DNA from 3 places in the Azospira sp. genome. Region 1 is predicted to be linked to each of the others. Evidence: predicted binding sites of a transcription regulator. Region 1 holds the regulator's gene; each other region holds the start of a gene.
The links. The regulator HrcA, encoded in region 1, represses chaperone genes, less so after heat shock. The targets are predictions, from matches to a motif close to TNTTAGCACTCNNNGNCNNNGAGTGCTAANA.
Positions count from the first base shown of each region.

Region 2: rpoH (RNA polymerase sigma factor RpoH) is a predicted target of HrcA. The motif match lies at 2,363-2,393, and genes of this name have one in related genera.
Region 3: OEL49_RS13210 (co-chaperone GroES) is a predicted target of HrcA. The motif match lies at 3,018-3,048, and genes of this name have one in related genera.

Region 1 is NZ_JAOTRW010000002.1:103,066-108,001, reverse strand. It holds gene OEL49_RS00515 (FG-GAP repeat domain-containing protein) at 1-136, opposite strand, end outside; gene trxC (thioredoxin TrxC) at 202-645, opposite strand; gene hemH (ferrochelatase) at 707-1,810, opposite strand; gene hrcA (heat-inducible transcriptional repressor HrcA) at 1,810-2,838, opposite strand; gene OEL49_RS00495 (NAD kinase) at 2,967-3,845, shown strand; gene recN (DNA repair protein RecN) at 3,849-4,936, shown strand, end outside.
Region 2 is NZ_JAOTRW010000005.1:67,493-72,428, reverse strand. It holds gene OEL49_RS08485 (AEC family transporter) at 1-266, shown strand, start outside; gene OEL49_RS08480 (glutathione peroxidase) at 314-802, shown strand; gene OEL49_RS08475 (SCO family protein) at 799-1,383, shown strand; gene rpoH (RNA polymerase sigma factor RpoH) at 1,473-2,330, opposite strand; gene ilvD (dihydroxy-acid dehydratase) at 2,526-4,385, opposite strand; gene OEL49_RS08460 (methyl-accepting chemotaxis protein) at 4,536-4,936, shown strand, end outside.
Region 3 is NZ_JAOTRW010000008.1:150,916-155,851, reverse strand. It holds gene OEL49_RS13240 (cation acetate symporter) at 1-40, opposite strand, end outside; gene OEL49_RS13235 (DUF485 domain-containing protein) at 37-354, opposite strand; gene OEL49_RS13230 (hypothetical protein) at 798-1,013, opposite strand; gene OEL49_RS13225 (OmpA family protein) at 1,066-1,539, opposite strand; gene OEL49_RS13220 (ParD-like family protein) at 1,777-2,007, shown strand; partial or broken gene map (type I methionyl aminopeptidase) at 2,004-2,835, shown strand; gene OEL49_RS13210 (co-chaperone GroES) at 3,131-3,421, shown strand; gene groL (chaperonin GroEL) at 3,464-4,936, shown strand, end outside.

The DNA.
Region 1 (4,936 bases):
CTGTCGCCAAGTCGCCGTTGCCTTCGAAGTCGGGTCGCCGGTCGCCGACCCAGACGCGCAGGCTTTCGCTGACTTCATGGTGTTGCAGGCTGGCATGGCTGGCGGCCATCTGGACGTCGGCAGAGGCGATTTTCATGGGAGGCTCCGGGTGGCGGGTGGCTACCTCGTCTACGGCCTCCCGGAGCAAAGGTTGAGGCGTTTCTACACGTCCACGCTGCGCAGCCAGCGGATCAGGTTGGCTGCATCCATGGCGCCGGCCTGGCGGGCCACTTCCCGGCCGCCGCGGAAGAGGGCCAGGGTGGGAATGCTGCGGATGCCGAAGCGGGCGGCCATGGCCGGTTCGGCTTCCGTATCCAGCTTGAGCAGGCGGTAATGGGGTTCCAGTTGCCGGGCCGCCTGGGCGAAGGCGGGAGCCATCATGCGGCAGGGGCCACACCAGGGGGCCCAGAAATCCACCAGCAGGGGCAGGTCGGAGTGGCCCAGGTGGGCCTCCAGGGCGGCGCTATTGACTGCCAGGGGCTCGCCGGTGAACAGCGCTGCCTTGCAGCGGCCGCAGGTGGGCTGTTCGGTCAGGCGCTGGGTGGGCAGGCGATTGACGGCCTGGCAGTGGGGGCAGACCAGGTGCAGGGATTCGGGGGCGGCCATGGCGGGCTCATTGATTAGACTTGTCTAATATGGAGACGCCGCCCCGGTCTTCAAGAGGGGGTCAGCGGGAGGCGCCCCGGGCCTGGGCCCGCAGGGCGCTCTGCTCCAGGGCCGCCTGGTCCGGGGCTTCCCCGGTGGGCCAGCCTGAAAGGTGCGTCGTGACGATGTCGGCGAGGGCCTCGATCCAGTCCGGCCGCTCGTTGAGGCAGGGGATGTAGCCGTAGGTCTTGCCGCCGGCAGCGAGGAAATCGGCCTTGCCTTCCATGGCGATCTCCTCCAGGGTTTCCAGGCAGTCGGAGGTGAAGCCGGGGCAGATGACGTCTACCCGTTCCACCCCTTCCTTGGCCAGCCGGTGCAGGGTGGGGGCGGTGTAGGGCTGCAGCCATTCGGCCTTGCCGAAGCGGGACTGGAAGCAGATTTCCACCCGCTCCTTGGGCAGGCCCAGGGCTTCGCTGAGCAGGCGGCCGGTCTTCAGGCATTCGCAGTGGTAGGGGTCCCCCAGTTCCAGGGTGCGTTTGGGGACGCCGTGGAAGCTCAGCATGAGACGGTAGGAAGGGCCGGGCTGGCCGTTCTCCGCCCAGTACTGGCGCACGCTGGCGGCCAGGGCGGCGATGTAGCCGGGATGGTCGTGGAAATTGCGCACGGCGCGGATTTCCGGCTGGTTGCGGCTCTGCTGCAGCCAGGCGTAGGCCGCATCCAGGGCGGTGGCCGAGGTGCTGCCGGCGTACTGGGGATAGAGGGGCAGCAGCAGGATGCGGGTGCAGTTCTGCTGCTTCAGCCGCTCCAGGGCATCGGCTACCGAAGGCTGGCCGTAGCGCATGGCGTAATCCACCACTAGGCGGTGGCCGGCCTGGCCCAGGGTGCCCTTGAGCAGCTTGGCCTGGCGTTCCGTGTGTACCCGCAGGGGCGAGCCTTCGGGCAGCCAGACGGAGGCGTACTTGGCCGCCGACTTGGCGGGGCGGGTGTTGAGGATGATGCCGTTGAGGATGGGCCACCAGATGAGGCGGGGAATCTCCACCACCCGGGGGTCGGAGAGGAATTCCTTGAGATAGCGGCGCAGGGCCGGCGCCGTGGGGGCGTCGGGGGTGCCCAGGTTGATCAGCAGAACCCCGGTCTGGGGGGCTGTGCCGTGCTTGAATTCGGGTTCCGGACGGAAAAAGGGCATCAGGTATTGGCCTGGTAGGTAAGGGCGGAGGAGAGCAGCTTGGCGGTGATGTCCACGATGGGGATGACCCGCTCGTAGGCCATGCGGGTGGGGCCGATGACGCCGACGGAGCCCACCACTTGGCCATTCACCTCGTAGGGGGCGGTGACGACGCTGCATTCGTCCAGGGGCGCCAGGCCCGATTCGCCGCCGATGTAGATCTGCACGCCGTCGGCGTTGTTGGAGATGTCGAGCAGGCGCACCAGGCCGGTCTTCTGTTCGAAGAGGTCGAACAGCTCCCGCAGCCGCTTCATGTTGGAGGACAGTTCCTCCACTTCCAGCAGGTTCTTCTCGCCGGAGATGACGTACTGGCTGGCGCTGTCGTTCAAGGCCTGGTTGCCGGCCTCCAGGGCCGAGGCCATGAGGATCTTCAGGTCGTCCTGCAACTGCTGGATTTCGCCGGTGAGGCGCTGGCGGATCTGGTCGAAGTCCAGGCCGGCGTAATTGTGGTTCAGGTAATTGGCCGCCGTCGTCAGCTCCGACGGCGAGTAGGGCCGTTCGGTGAGCAGGATGCGGTTCTGCACGTCGCCGTCGGTGGTGACGATGATGAGCAGGATGCGCTTTTCCGAGAGGCCGAGGAATTCGATCTGGCGGATGGTCGGCGTCTTGCGCCGCGGTGTCACGACGATGCCGGCAAACTGGGTCAGTTCCGAGAGCAGGTGGGAGGCGTTGCCGATCAGCTGCTGGGGCTGGGTCTGGATCAGCTGCCCTTCCATCTCGTGGATCTGGTTTTCCTGCAGGGGCTGCACCGCCAGCAGGCTGTCCACGAACAGGCGGTAGCCCCGGGGCGTGGGAATGCGGCCGGCGGAGGTGTGGGGGCTGGCGATGAAACCCTGTTCCTCCAGGTCCGCCATGACGTTGCGGATGGTGGCCGGCGACAGGTCCAGCCCGGAGAAGCGGGAGAGGGCGCGGGAGCCCACCGGTTGGCCTTCGGCGATGTACCGTTCGACCAGGGTCTTGAGCAGGATGCGGGCGCGGTTGTCGAGCATGAATCGATTTTACCGAAAATCGCCGGGGCCGCCAGGAGTTGCATCCGCGCCGTGCCGCCGGGGGCGGGGGGTTTTGTGGTTTAATGCGGGCCATGAAAGGCTCCGGTCACCATTCCCCTTCGCGTCCCATGGCACTTCCCCGCACCATTGCCCTGATTGGCAAATACCACAGCCCGGAAATTGCCGAATCCCTGCGTTCCCTCGGCCAGTATCTGAGCGAGCGGGGCGTCTCGGTGCTGGTGGAGGCCGACACGGCCGCCAATGTGGGGGAAAGCCGCTGGATGACCGGCGATTTCCAGTTCATCGGCGCCCATGCTGACCTGGCCATCGTCCTCGGCGGCGACGGCACCATGCTCAACGCCGCCCGCCACCTGGCCCGCTACAAGGTGCCCCTGGTGGGCGTGAACCAGGGCCGCCTGGGGTTCATGACCGACATTGCCCGCTGCGACATGCTGTCCTGCATGGAAGACCTGCTGGACGGCCGCTTCGTGCCGGAGGAGCGCCTGATCCTGGACGCCGAGGTGATCCGGGACGGCAAGGAAGTCTGCGCCAACCAGGCCCTCAACGACGTGGTGATGGACAAGGGCGCCATCGGCCGCATGATCGAATTCGAGCTGTTCATCGACGGCGAGTTCATCTACAACCTGCGGGCCGACGGCCTCATCATCTCCACTCCCACCGGCTCCACCGCCTACGCCCTCTCGGCCAACGGCCCCATCCTGCACCCGACCCTGGGCGGCATCGCCCTGGTGCCCCTCTGTCCCCATTCCCTGACCAACCGGCCGATCACGGTGTCGGACCGCTGCGAGATCGAGTTGCGGGTGATCCAGTCCGCCGACGCCCGGGTGCACTTTGACGGCCAGGTGGCCTTCGACATCCGTCCCGACGACTGCGTGCGCATGCGCCGCTCCGCCTACAACGTCTGTTTCCTGCACCCGCCCGGCTACAGCTACTTCGCCATGCTGCGTCAGAAGCTCCACTGGAGCAAACGTCCCAAGGGGCCCTGAACCATGCTGCAACGTCTGAACATTCGCGATTTCGTCCTGGTGGACCGGCTGGAGCTGGATTTCCAGGGCGGCTTCGGCGCCCTCACCGGCGAGACCGGCGCCGGCAAGTCCATCCTGGTGGACGCCCTGGCCTTCGTCCTCGGCGAGCGGGCCGACAGCGGCCTGCTGCGGGCCGGGGCCGAGAAGACCGAAGTGGGGGCCGAGTTCGACATCCGTGCCCTGGCCGAACTGAAGTCCTGGCTGGCGGAGAACGACTTCGCCGCTGACGATGACCTGCTGCTGCGTCGCATCCTGGATGCGGGCGGCCGTTCCCGGGCCTACATCAACGGCTCTGCCGCCACCCTGCAGCAACTGCGACAGGCCGCCGAATGGCTGGTGGACATCCACGGCCAGCACGCCCACCAGTCCCTGTTGCGGGGCGAGGCCCAGCGCCAGCTGCTGGACGCCCATGCCGGCCATGCCGACCTGGCCCGCAGCGTCGGCGAAGCCTGGCGCACCTGGCGCGACGCCCGGGATTCCCTGGATGCGGCAGCCGAAGGCGGCGAAGCCCTGGCCCGGGAGCGGGAACAGCTGGAATGGCAGGTGCGGGAACTGGAGACCCTGGCCTTCTCCGCCGACGAGTGGGAAAACCTCAACCAGGAACACAAGCGCCTGGCCCATGCCGCCTCCCTGCTGGAAGGGGCCCAGTTTTCCCTGGGCCTGCTGGCCGAAGGCGAGGGGGCCTGCGAAGCCCAGGTGCGTGCCGTGGCCTCCCGTCTCGACGGTCTGGCCGAATACGACCCGGCCCTGAGCGAAGTGGCCCAGCTGGTGCAGTCGGCCGAAGCCGAGCTGGCCGAAGCCGTCAGCGCCCTGCGCCGCTACGCCGACCGGGTGGATCTGGACCCGGCCCGCCTGGCCGAGGTGGAACGCCGCCTGGAGGCCGTCATGGGTTGTGCGCGCAAGTTCCGCGCCCTGCCGGAGGAACTGCCGGAACTGTTGTCCCGCTGGCAGCAGCGTCTCGCCGAGCTGGGCGAGGCGGGCGACCTGGCGGCCCTGCAGGCCAGGGTGGATGCGGCTCGCCAGCAATACGACAAGGATGCGGCCAAGCTCTC
Region 2 (4,936 bases), on a different contig from region 1:
AGGTGCGTTCCGCCTCCTTCTACATCCTGGGGGTAAAGCTCCTGCTGCTGCCCCTGGTGGCCATCTTCGCCGGTCCCCTGCTGGGGCTGTCCGGCCTCTACTACCACGTGGCCATCCTTTTCGCCGCCCTGCCCACGGCCTCCTCGGCCTACATCCTGGCCATGCGCATGGGGGGCGACGGGCAGAGCGTGGCCTGGCTCATCTCCGCCTCCACCCTGGCCTCCATGCTGACCATGCCCCTCTGGATGAGCCGCTTCCTGGGCTGAGGGGCGGGCTGGAGTAAAGTGGCGGCTTCTCCACCGGGGTTTGCGCCATGACGACCGTCTTCGATTTTTCCGTCCGCCGTGCCGACGGCAGCCAGCAGTCCCTGGCCGATTACCGGGGGCAGGTGCTGCTCATCGTCAATACGGCCAGCCGTTGCGGTTTCACGCCCCAGTACGCGGGCCTGGAGGCCCTTTACCGGCGCTACCGGGAGCAGGGCCTGACGGTGCTGGCCTTTCCCTGCAACCAGTTCGGCGCCCAGGAGCCGGGCAGCGCCGAGGAGATCGCCAGTTTCTGCTCCCTCAACTACGACGTCAGCTTTCCCGTCTTCGCCCGTCTCGAGGTCAACGGTCCCCAGGCCGATCCGCTCTTCCGCTGGCTCAAGCAGGAGCAGCCCGGCTGGCTCGGCACGGCCGCGATCAAGTGGAATTTCACCAAGTTCCTGGTGGGCCGGCAGGGCCGGGCGGTGGGGCGCTATGAGCCCATGACCAAGCCGGAAGCCCTGGCCCGGGCCATCGAGGCCCGGCTGGCGCTGCCGTGAAGCACCTCCTCCTCTGGGTGGCGCTGTGCTGGGGCCTGACGGCCTGCTCACCGCCCCAGCCCTTTCACCATACTGATCTCAGCGGTGCCACCTTCGCCGCCGAGTTCCCGCGCGCCCTGGCGGACCAGGGCGGCCAGCCCCGGCGTCTGGCGGACTTCCGCGGCCGGGTGGTGATCCTCTTCTTCGGCTACACCTCCTGCCCCGATATCTGCCCCACCGCCCTGGCCCGCTTCGCCGCGGTGCGGGAGGCCCTGGGGGAGGAGCGGCAGCGGCTGCAGGTGCTGTTCGTCACCCTGGACCCGGAGCGGGACAGCCCGGCCCGCCTGGGCGAGTACGTCACCTGGTTCGACCCGTCCTTCCTCGGCCTGTGGGGTGACCGGGAAACCCTGGCCCGGACCGTGGCCGAGTTCCGCATCACCGCGGTGCGCCAGGAGGTGGGCGGCGGCCTGGGCTACACCCTGGATCACACGGCCGGCGCCTACGTCTACGATCCCCAGGGACGGCTGCGGCTCCTCATTCCGGATAACGCCCAGGTGCCCGCCGTGGTGGCGGACCTGCGCCGGCTGCTGCGTGAGGACTGAGCCGGCGCCGGATCGGGCAAAGGATCGGGCAAAGAAAAAGGCCGGCCCCTGACGGGAGCCGGCCTTTTTGCCGTGGGGTGCCGGGCGGTTCAGGCTGCCAGCAGGCCCTTCATCTTCTGCAGGGCCTTGACCTCGATCTGGCGGATGCGCTCGGCGGAAACGCCGAATTCGGCTGCCAGGTCGTGCAGGGTGGCCGGGTTTTCCTCGTCCAGCCAGCGGGCTTCGACGATGCGCCGGCTGCGCTCGTCCAGGCCGGCCAGGGCCTGTTGCAGGCCGTCGCTCTGCAGCCGGTCGTATTCCCGGGCTTCCAGCACCTGGGTCGGCTCGGCGGCACTGTCGGCCAGGTAGGCGATGGGTGCCACCCGGTTGTCGTCCTCGTCATCCGGCGAGCCGTCCAGGGCCAGGTCGCGGCCACCCATGCGGGTTTCCATTTCCACCACTTCCTCGGCCTTGACCCCCAGCTTGTAGGCGATCTCGTCCACTTCGGCCGGGGTCAGGGTGTCGCTGCTGGCCTTGAGGCTGCGCAGGTTGAAGAACAGCTTGCGCTGGGCCTTGGTGGTGGCCACTTTGACCAGGCGCCAGTTCTTCAGGATGTATTCGTGGATTTCAGCCTTGATCCAGTGCATGGCGAAAGACACCAGACGCACGCCGCGGCTGGGGTCGAAGCGCTTCACCGCCTTCATCAGGCCGATGTTGCCTTCCTGGATCAGGTCCGCATGGGGCAGGCCGTAACCCAGGTAGCCCCGGGCGATGGCGATGACCAGACGCAGATGGGAGAGCACCAATTGACGTGCAGCATCCACGTCGTCTTCCTCGCGGAGACGGCGGGCCAGGGCGAATTCCTCAGCCTCGCTCAGCATCGGGAAGCGCCGAGCCGCCTGGATGTAGGCATCCAGGTTGCCTACCGCAGAGGGCAGGCCATGAGACAGGGTCAAAGCTTGGGTCATAGGGTGGGTCCTCCTTGAACTTCTTGTGCACAGTTTAGCACTCACATCAGTAGAGTGCTAACAGGACAAAAAGTTCAGCCATCCATTATAAGAATCAACGTGTTGGGCGTCTTGCCGGCCTGGGTCCGGCAAAGAAAAACCCGGCCCCGGGCATGTGCCTGGGGCCGGGTTCCGGTGGCCTCGCTGCGGGCGGGCTTACTTGGACTTGGTCAGCTGGCCCAGGTCGCGCACGGCGCCCTTGTCGGCGGAGGTGGCCATCAGGGCGTAGGCCTGCAGGGCCTTGGAAACGACGCGGCCCCGTTCTTCCGTGGGCTTCCAGGCCTTGTCGCCCTTGGCGTTTTCCTCGGCGCGGCGCTTTCCCAGCTCCGCATCGGAGACCGCCAGATGGATGCGGCGACCGGGGATGTCGATCTCGATGGTGTCGCCGGTGCGCACCAGGCCGATGGCGCCGCCCTCGGCCGCTTCCGGGGAAGCGTGGCCGATGGAGAGGCCGGAGGTGCCGCCGGAGAAGCGGCCGTCGGTGAGCAGGGCGCATTCCTTGCCCAGGCCGCGGGACTTGAGATAGCTGGTGGGGTAGAGCATTTCCTGCATGCCGGGGCCGCCCTTGGGGCCTTCGTAGCGGATCACCACCACGTCGCCGGCCACCACTTCGCCGCCCAGGATGGCGGTGACGGCGGAATCCTGGCTCTCATAGACCTTGGCCTTGCCGGTGAATTTCCAGATAGATTCATCGACGCCGGCGGTCTTCACGATGCAGCCGTCGAGGGCAATGTTGCCGTGCAGGACGGCCAGGCCGCCTTCCTTGCTGTAGGCGTGGGCCACGTTGCGGATGCAGCCGTTGCTGCGGTCCTGGTCCAGTTCGGTGTAGCGGCGGTCCTGGCTGAAGGCGGTCTGGGTGGGGATGCCGCCAGGGGCGGCGCGGAAGAATTCCAGGGTGCGCTGGGAGCCGGCGCGCTGCACATCGTAGGTGTCGATGGCTTCGCCCAGGGTGTGGCAGTGCACGGTGGGGGTGTCGCGGTGGATCAGGCCGCCGCGGGACAGTTCGCCCAGAATGGCCATGATGCCGCCGGCCCGGTGCACGTCCTCGATGTGGTAGTCCTGGGTAGCCGGGGCCACCTTGCACAGGCAGGGCACCTTGCGGGAGATGGCGTCGATGTCTGCCATGGTGAAGGTGACACCGGCTTCCTGGGCGGTGGCCAGGAGGTGCAGCACGGTGTTGGTGGAACCGCCCATGGCCACGTCCAGGGCGAAGGCGTTCTCGAAGGCCTTCTGGTTGGCGATGGAGCGGGGCAACACGGAGGCGTCGTTCTCTTCGTACCAGCGCTGGGCCAGACGCACGATGCGGCGGCCGGCTTCGAGGAAGAGGCCCTTGCGGTCGGCGTGGGTGGCCACCAGGGTGCCGTTGCCGGGCAGGGACAGACCCAGGGCTTCGGTCAGGCAGTTCATGGAGTTGGCGGTGAACATGCCGGAACAGGAGCCGCAGGTGGGGCAGGCGGAGCGCTCGAATTCCTCGACTTCCGCGTCGGAGCAGTTGCTGTCGCCGGCCTTGATCATGGCGTCGATCAGATCGACGGCGATGGTCTTGCCTTCCCACTTCACCTTGCCGGCTTCCATGGGGCCGCCGGAGACGAAGATGGTGGGGATATTGACCCGCATGGCGGCCATCAGCATGCCCGGGGTGATCTTGTCGCAGTTGGAGATGCACACCATGGCGTCGGCACAGTGGGCGTTCACCATGTATTCCACGGAGTCGGCGATCAGGTCCCGGGAGGGCAGGCTGTAGAGCATGCCGTCGTGGCCCATGGCGATGCCGTCGTCGATGGCGATGGTGTTGAATTCCTTGGCGATGCCGCCGGCCGCCTCGATCTCCCGGGCCACCAGCTGGCCCAGGTCCTTCAGGTGCACGTGGCCGGGCACGAACTGGGTGAAGGAGTTCACCACGGCAATGATGGGCTTGCCGAAATCGCCGTCCTTCATGCCGGTGGCGCGCCACAGGGCGCGGGCGCCGGCCATGTTGCGGCCGTGGGTGGAGGTGCGGGAACGATAGGCGGGCATAGTCGGGTCTCCAGACAACGTAGGCTGCCCGGAACCGGTCCGGGCGGCTGAAAATCAGGGCCTAAATACTAGCATGTTATGATCGGACGCCCGCTTGACGAAAACGGCGGCGTTCCACGGTTTTTGCTGCAAAAGACGGAGTTAAAAGCCATGCGCATTTCCCGAAAACTGGTGTTCTCCCTTGTCGCCATGCAGGTTCTGATCACCCTGGTCGGGGTGGTCGGCCTGAATCGTTTTGACCGGCTGGAGCAGTCCCTGGCCGAGATTTCCGATGTCTGGCAGCCCAGCATCCGGGCCGCTTCCGGCATCAATGCCGAGTCCCTGGACTTCCGCAACCGGGAGACCCAGCTGCTGATCGCCCGCAACAGCGCGGAAATCGACGACGCGGTAAAGCGCGGCAACCAGAATCTCGAGGCCTTGCGCAAGTTTGACCAGGCCTTCCAGTCCCTGATCCATGGCGACGAAGAAAAAGCCCTCTATGCCGCCTATCGGGAAAAGCTTGAGGCCTATCTGGCGACCCACGAGCGGATGGTGGCCCTGGCCCGGGAAGG
Region 3 (4,936 bases), on a different contig from region 1:
CCAGGCCGGCGAGGGCGAGGGTGTTGGTCAGTTTTTTCATTTCTTCATTTCCTCCTGGACGATCTGCTCGGTCAGGGCATCGAACTCGCTGTTGGCGCGGCGGACGTAGAGGCCGGTGATGGCGACGGTGAACAGGATCAGGCCGACACCAACGGGAATGCCGACGGTCATGACGCCGCTTTCGGACAGCTTCTGGGCCAGCAGCGCCTTGTCGAAGGCGATGATGGCGATATAGCCGTAGTAGGCCAGCAGCATGATGACGGTCAGGGTCCAGCCAAAGACGTTGCGCTTGCTTTTCAGCTCGTGGAATTTCGGGTTTGCCCGAATCCGCTTGGTCAGCTCTTGTTGACTCATTTGTCTCCTCCTAAAAAACCTCCGGGCCAATCGAAGGAATGGCCATGGAGCCGAACTATGTCCCCGAAGACTTACAGTTCCCTTACTCCAATGAGAACTTTTTGCGTCAGGACGGAAGAATTTCGAGTCTCGGTAAGTGAATGATTTAATGGAAAAACGATTTGTGCGCTGCGTCAATTTTTCTTGGTAGTTATGCCGTTGCAATGGGCTGTTTCATGTCGACTGGTGCAATCGATTTATCAATGCGTAAACTGCGGAAGCGCTGTTTTGATTCGGTTTTTGGGCTGGGCAGCCCAGGTGGCCGCGTCCGCGATTAACCGCGGACGGGGAGGGTGAGGGGGTGGTGCAAATGCGGAAAGAACGGCGCCGGCATTGGTCCGGCGGGTGTCCGTCAAGGGGGTGACGGACGTTCCGGAGCGGTGCCGCTGTGAAAAATATTTTTTTCAGGCGAGGAAGTTCTGCCGTTCCTTGAACAGCTTGCGGGCGTCGGCGTGGGCCTGCTCCAGGTTGCGCAGGGCCGGATCGTCGTCGTGGGGGCAGAAGTACTCCTTGTCTTGGGCGGCCATGACCAGGGCGATGGCCGCCTCGTCCTCCAGGTCGTACTTCTCGGTAATCAGGGTGGTGACTTCGTCCAGATACTCTTCGTAGGTCATGGGCATGGCGGAATTCCAGGGAGGAGGGCGGGCCGGCGGCATGGCCGCCAAAGGGGGGTCAGGGCTGCAGCACCAGTTCGACACGGCGCCAGGAACTGCGGCAGGCTTCGCTGTCGCAGGCCGGCGCCAGTTCCCTGCCCCGGGCGCGGATGAGTATCTGGGTGCCGCGGACGCCACGGCGTACCAGGGCGGCCTCCACCAGGGAGGCCCATTTCTCCGACAGGGCCAGGCAGTACTCCTTGCTGCCCAGGTGGTCCGTGTGGGCATGCAGCACCAGGCGCCGCAGCCGGTCGGCCCGCAGCTCCTCGGCCATCTGGTCGAGCAGGGGCGCCGCCGGCGGCACCTCGGCATCGCCGGGGGAGAAATAGACGCTGGGGGCCTGGGGCGTGGCCACCACTTCGGCCGGGGGCGGCACGCTGGGCCGGGCCGGGGCCGGCGGTCGCGGCGCGCTGACGACGGTGGGGGCAGTGGGCGCGGCGCAGGCCGCAAGACAGGCGGCGAGGCAAAGCAGGGTCAGGCGAATGGGCTGCATCGGAATCTGGCGGGGCCGCCGCCGGGCCGTCGTCCGCCACCGGCGAGGGGCGCATGGCTGTCCGGGGCCCCGCAGCGGGACTGGGAAGCCTGCCATTATAGGGGCGGCCCAGGCCCGGGGGCGAGTCCGGGAATCGCCGCAAAGCCCGGCCCGGACCTGGGGGGGGCAGGATGGGCCAGAGCACACATATTTTTGCTAGTATACGATTCGTATATAAATCGTATATTTTGAGGTGTCATGGGAATCGTCAAAATTTCAGAGCAGATGCACGAAAATTTGCGTCTCACCAGCGGCGCCTTGAGCCGTTCCATCAACGCGCAAGCGGAACATTGGCTACGTGTGGGGATGCTCGCGGAACTCAACCCGAACCTGGCCTACGCTGATATCTGCCAGTTGCTGATTCAGGCGGAACGGCAGGCTGAAGGCAGTTCTGCCGACAAGGATGCAGCGGTGGCGCAGGCGGCATGAGCGCAGCGCGAGCCGTACCCATCCGGGCGGAGGCCGAAATTGCCATGGCCCGACGCGCCGGAATGTTGGCTGCCGATGTCCTGCGGATGATTGCCGGCCATATCCGGCCGGGAGTTACCACCAATGAGCTGGACCGCTTGTGCCACGAGTACATTGTCCATGTGCAGCAGGCGATTCCTGCCAATGTGGGCTACCACGGCTACCCCAAGACCATTTGCGCTTCGGTAAACCATGTGGTTTGCCACGGCATTCCGTCCGACAAGAAGCTGAAGGACGGGGACATCGTCAACATCGACGTTGCCGTCATCAAGGACGGCTGGTTCGGCGATACGAGCAGGATGTTCCTGGTCGGCAACCCCGGCATCCTGGCCCGGCGCCTGGTGCGCACGACCTATGAAGCCATGCAGGCAGGTATACGGCAGGTCCGTCCGGGGGCCACCCTTGGCGATATCGGCCACGCCATCCAGAGCGTTGCCCAGCGGGAGAACTTCAGCGTCGTTCGCGAATACGGCGGCCACGGCATCGGCACGGTCTACCACGACGACCTGCATGTGCCCCACTACGGCCAGCCCGGTAAGGGGCTGAAACTGGAGCCGGGCATGATCTTCACCATTGAGCCGATGCTCAATGCGGGCGGCGCCGCCATCCGCCATCCGCCATCTGCCTGACGACTGGACGGTCGTGACCAAAGACCGCTCCCTTTCGGCCCAGTGGGAGCACATGGTGCTGGTGACCGAAACCGGTTTCGAGATTTTGACGCCCTGGCCCGATGGGGAGGGGGACTACCCGCCCATCACGCCGGCAGGCGCCGTCCTGTCCCTGTCCTGATCCAGCCATTGGGCTCTGGCGCCTACCGGAGGGTGTATTGATCGGTTCCGTGGGTTGGGTGGATGTTTGTATTTTGGATCAGTTGCTTAGCTTCCTTCCCCCGGCAATTTTCTGCCTCTCGCCATACCTGGGGACAACAATTGTGTCTGGCCGCCCTTGAAATCGAAGGGGGGCGCCCCTATTATTAGCACTCGCTCGGGGTGAGTGCTAACAGGCCAGGCCTTCACCACCCCGCCTGACCGGGCCGACAGGCCCCTGAATCCCTGCAATAACTTCGTTACAAGGAGCTATCCCTATGAAAATCCGTCCCTTGCACGACCGTGTGATCGTCAAGCGCGTCGAAGCTGAGCGCACCACCGCTTCCGGTATCGTCATCCCCGATTCCGCCGGTGAGAAGCCCGATCAGGGTGAAGTCCTGGCCGTTGGCCCCGGCAAGCGTGACGATTCCGGCAAGCAGAACGCCCCCGACGTGAAGGTGGGCGACCGCGTCCTGTTCGGCAAGTACGCCGGCCAGACCGTCAAGGTGGACGGCCAGGAACTGCTGGTCATGCGCGAAGAAGACATCATGGGCGTGGTCGAGGCCTAAGCCTCTCCCCCTTTCCCATTCAACAGATTCTGGAGAATTTCAATGGCAGCTAAAGAAGTCAAATTCGGTGATTCCGCCCGCGCCCGCATGGTCGAAGGCATCAACGTCCTGGCCGACGCGGTCAAGGTGACCCTGGGCCCCAAGGGCCGCAACGTGGTGCTGGAGCGCTCCTTCGGCGCCCCCACCGTGACCAAGGACGGTGTGTCCGTGGCCAAGGAAATCGAACTGAAGGACAAGTTCGCCAACATGGGCGCCCAGATGGTCAAGGAAGTCGCTTCCAAGACCTCCGACCTGGCCGGTGACGGCACCACCACCGCCACCGTGCTGGCCCAGGCCATCGTGCGCGAAGGCATGAAGTACGTGGCCGCCGGCATGAACCCGATGGACCTGAAGCGCGGTATCGACAAGGCTGTCGCCGCCACCATCGAAGAGCTGAAGAAGATTTCCAAGCCCTGTGCCACCACCAAGGAAATCGCCCAGGTCGGTTCCATTTCCGCCAACTCCGACGCTGACATCGGCACCATCATCGCCAATGCCATGGAAAAGGTCGGCAAGGAAGGCGTCATCACCGTTGAAGACGGCAAGTCCCTGAACAACGAACTGGACGTCGTCGAAGGCATGCAGTTCGACCGCGGCTACCTGTCCCCCTACTTCATCAACAACCCGGACAAGCAGATTGCCGTTATGGACAATCCCTTCGTCCTGCTGTTCGACAAGAAGATCTCCAACATCCGCGATCTGCTGCCCGTGCTGGAACAAGTCGCCAAGGCCGGCCGTCCCCTGCTGATCATCGCTGAAGACGTGGAAGGCGAAGCCCTGGCCACCCTGGTGGTGAACAACATCCGCGGCATCCTGAAGACCGTGGCCGTCAAGGCTCCCGGCTTCGGCGACCGTCGCAAGGCCATGCTGGAAGACATCGCCATCCTGACCGGTGGCCAGGTGATCTCCGAAGAAGTGGGCCTGACCCTGGAAAAGGCTACCCTGGACGACCTGGGCCAGGCCAAGCGCATCGAAGTGGCCAAGGAAAACACCACCATCATCGACGGCGCCGGTTCCGAAGACGCCATCAAGGCCCGCGTGGCCCAGGTGCGTGCCCAGATCGAAGCCGCCACCTCCGACTACGACCGCGAAAAGCTGCAGGAACGCGTGGCCAAGCTGGCCGGCGGCGTGGCCGTGATCAAGGTGGGTGCTGCCACCGAAGTCGAAATGAAGGAAAAGAAGGCCCGCGTCGAAGACGCCCTGCACGCCACCCGCGCTGCCGTTGAAGAAGGCATCGTCCCCGGCGGCGGCGTTTCCCTGCTGCGCGCCCGCGCCAACCTGGGCAACCTGAAGGGCGACAACCACGACCAGGACGCCGGCATCAAGATCGTGCTGCGCTCCCTGGAACAGCCCCTGCGCGAAATCGTTGCCAACGCTGGCGACGAGCCTTCCGTGGTGGTGAACAAGGTGGTTGAAGGCAAGGGCAACTTCGGCTTCAACGCCGCCACCGGCGAGTACGGCGACATGGTGGAAATG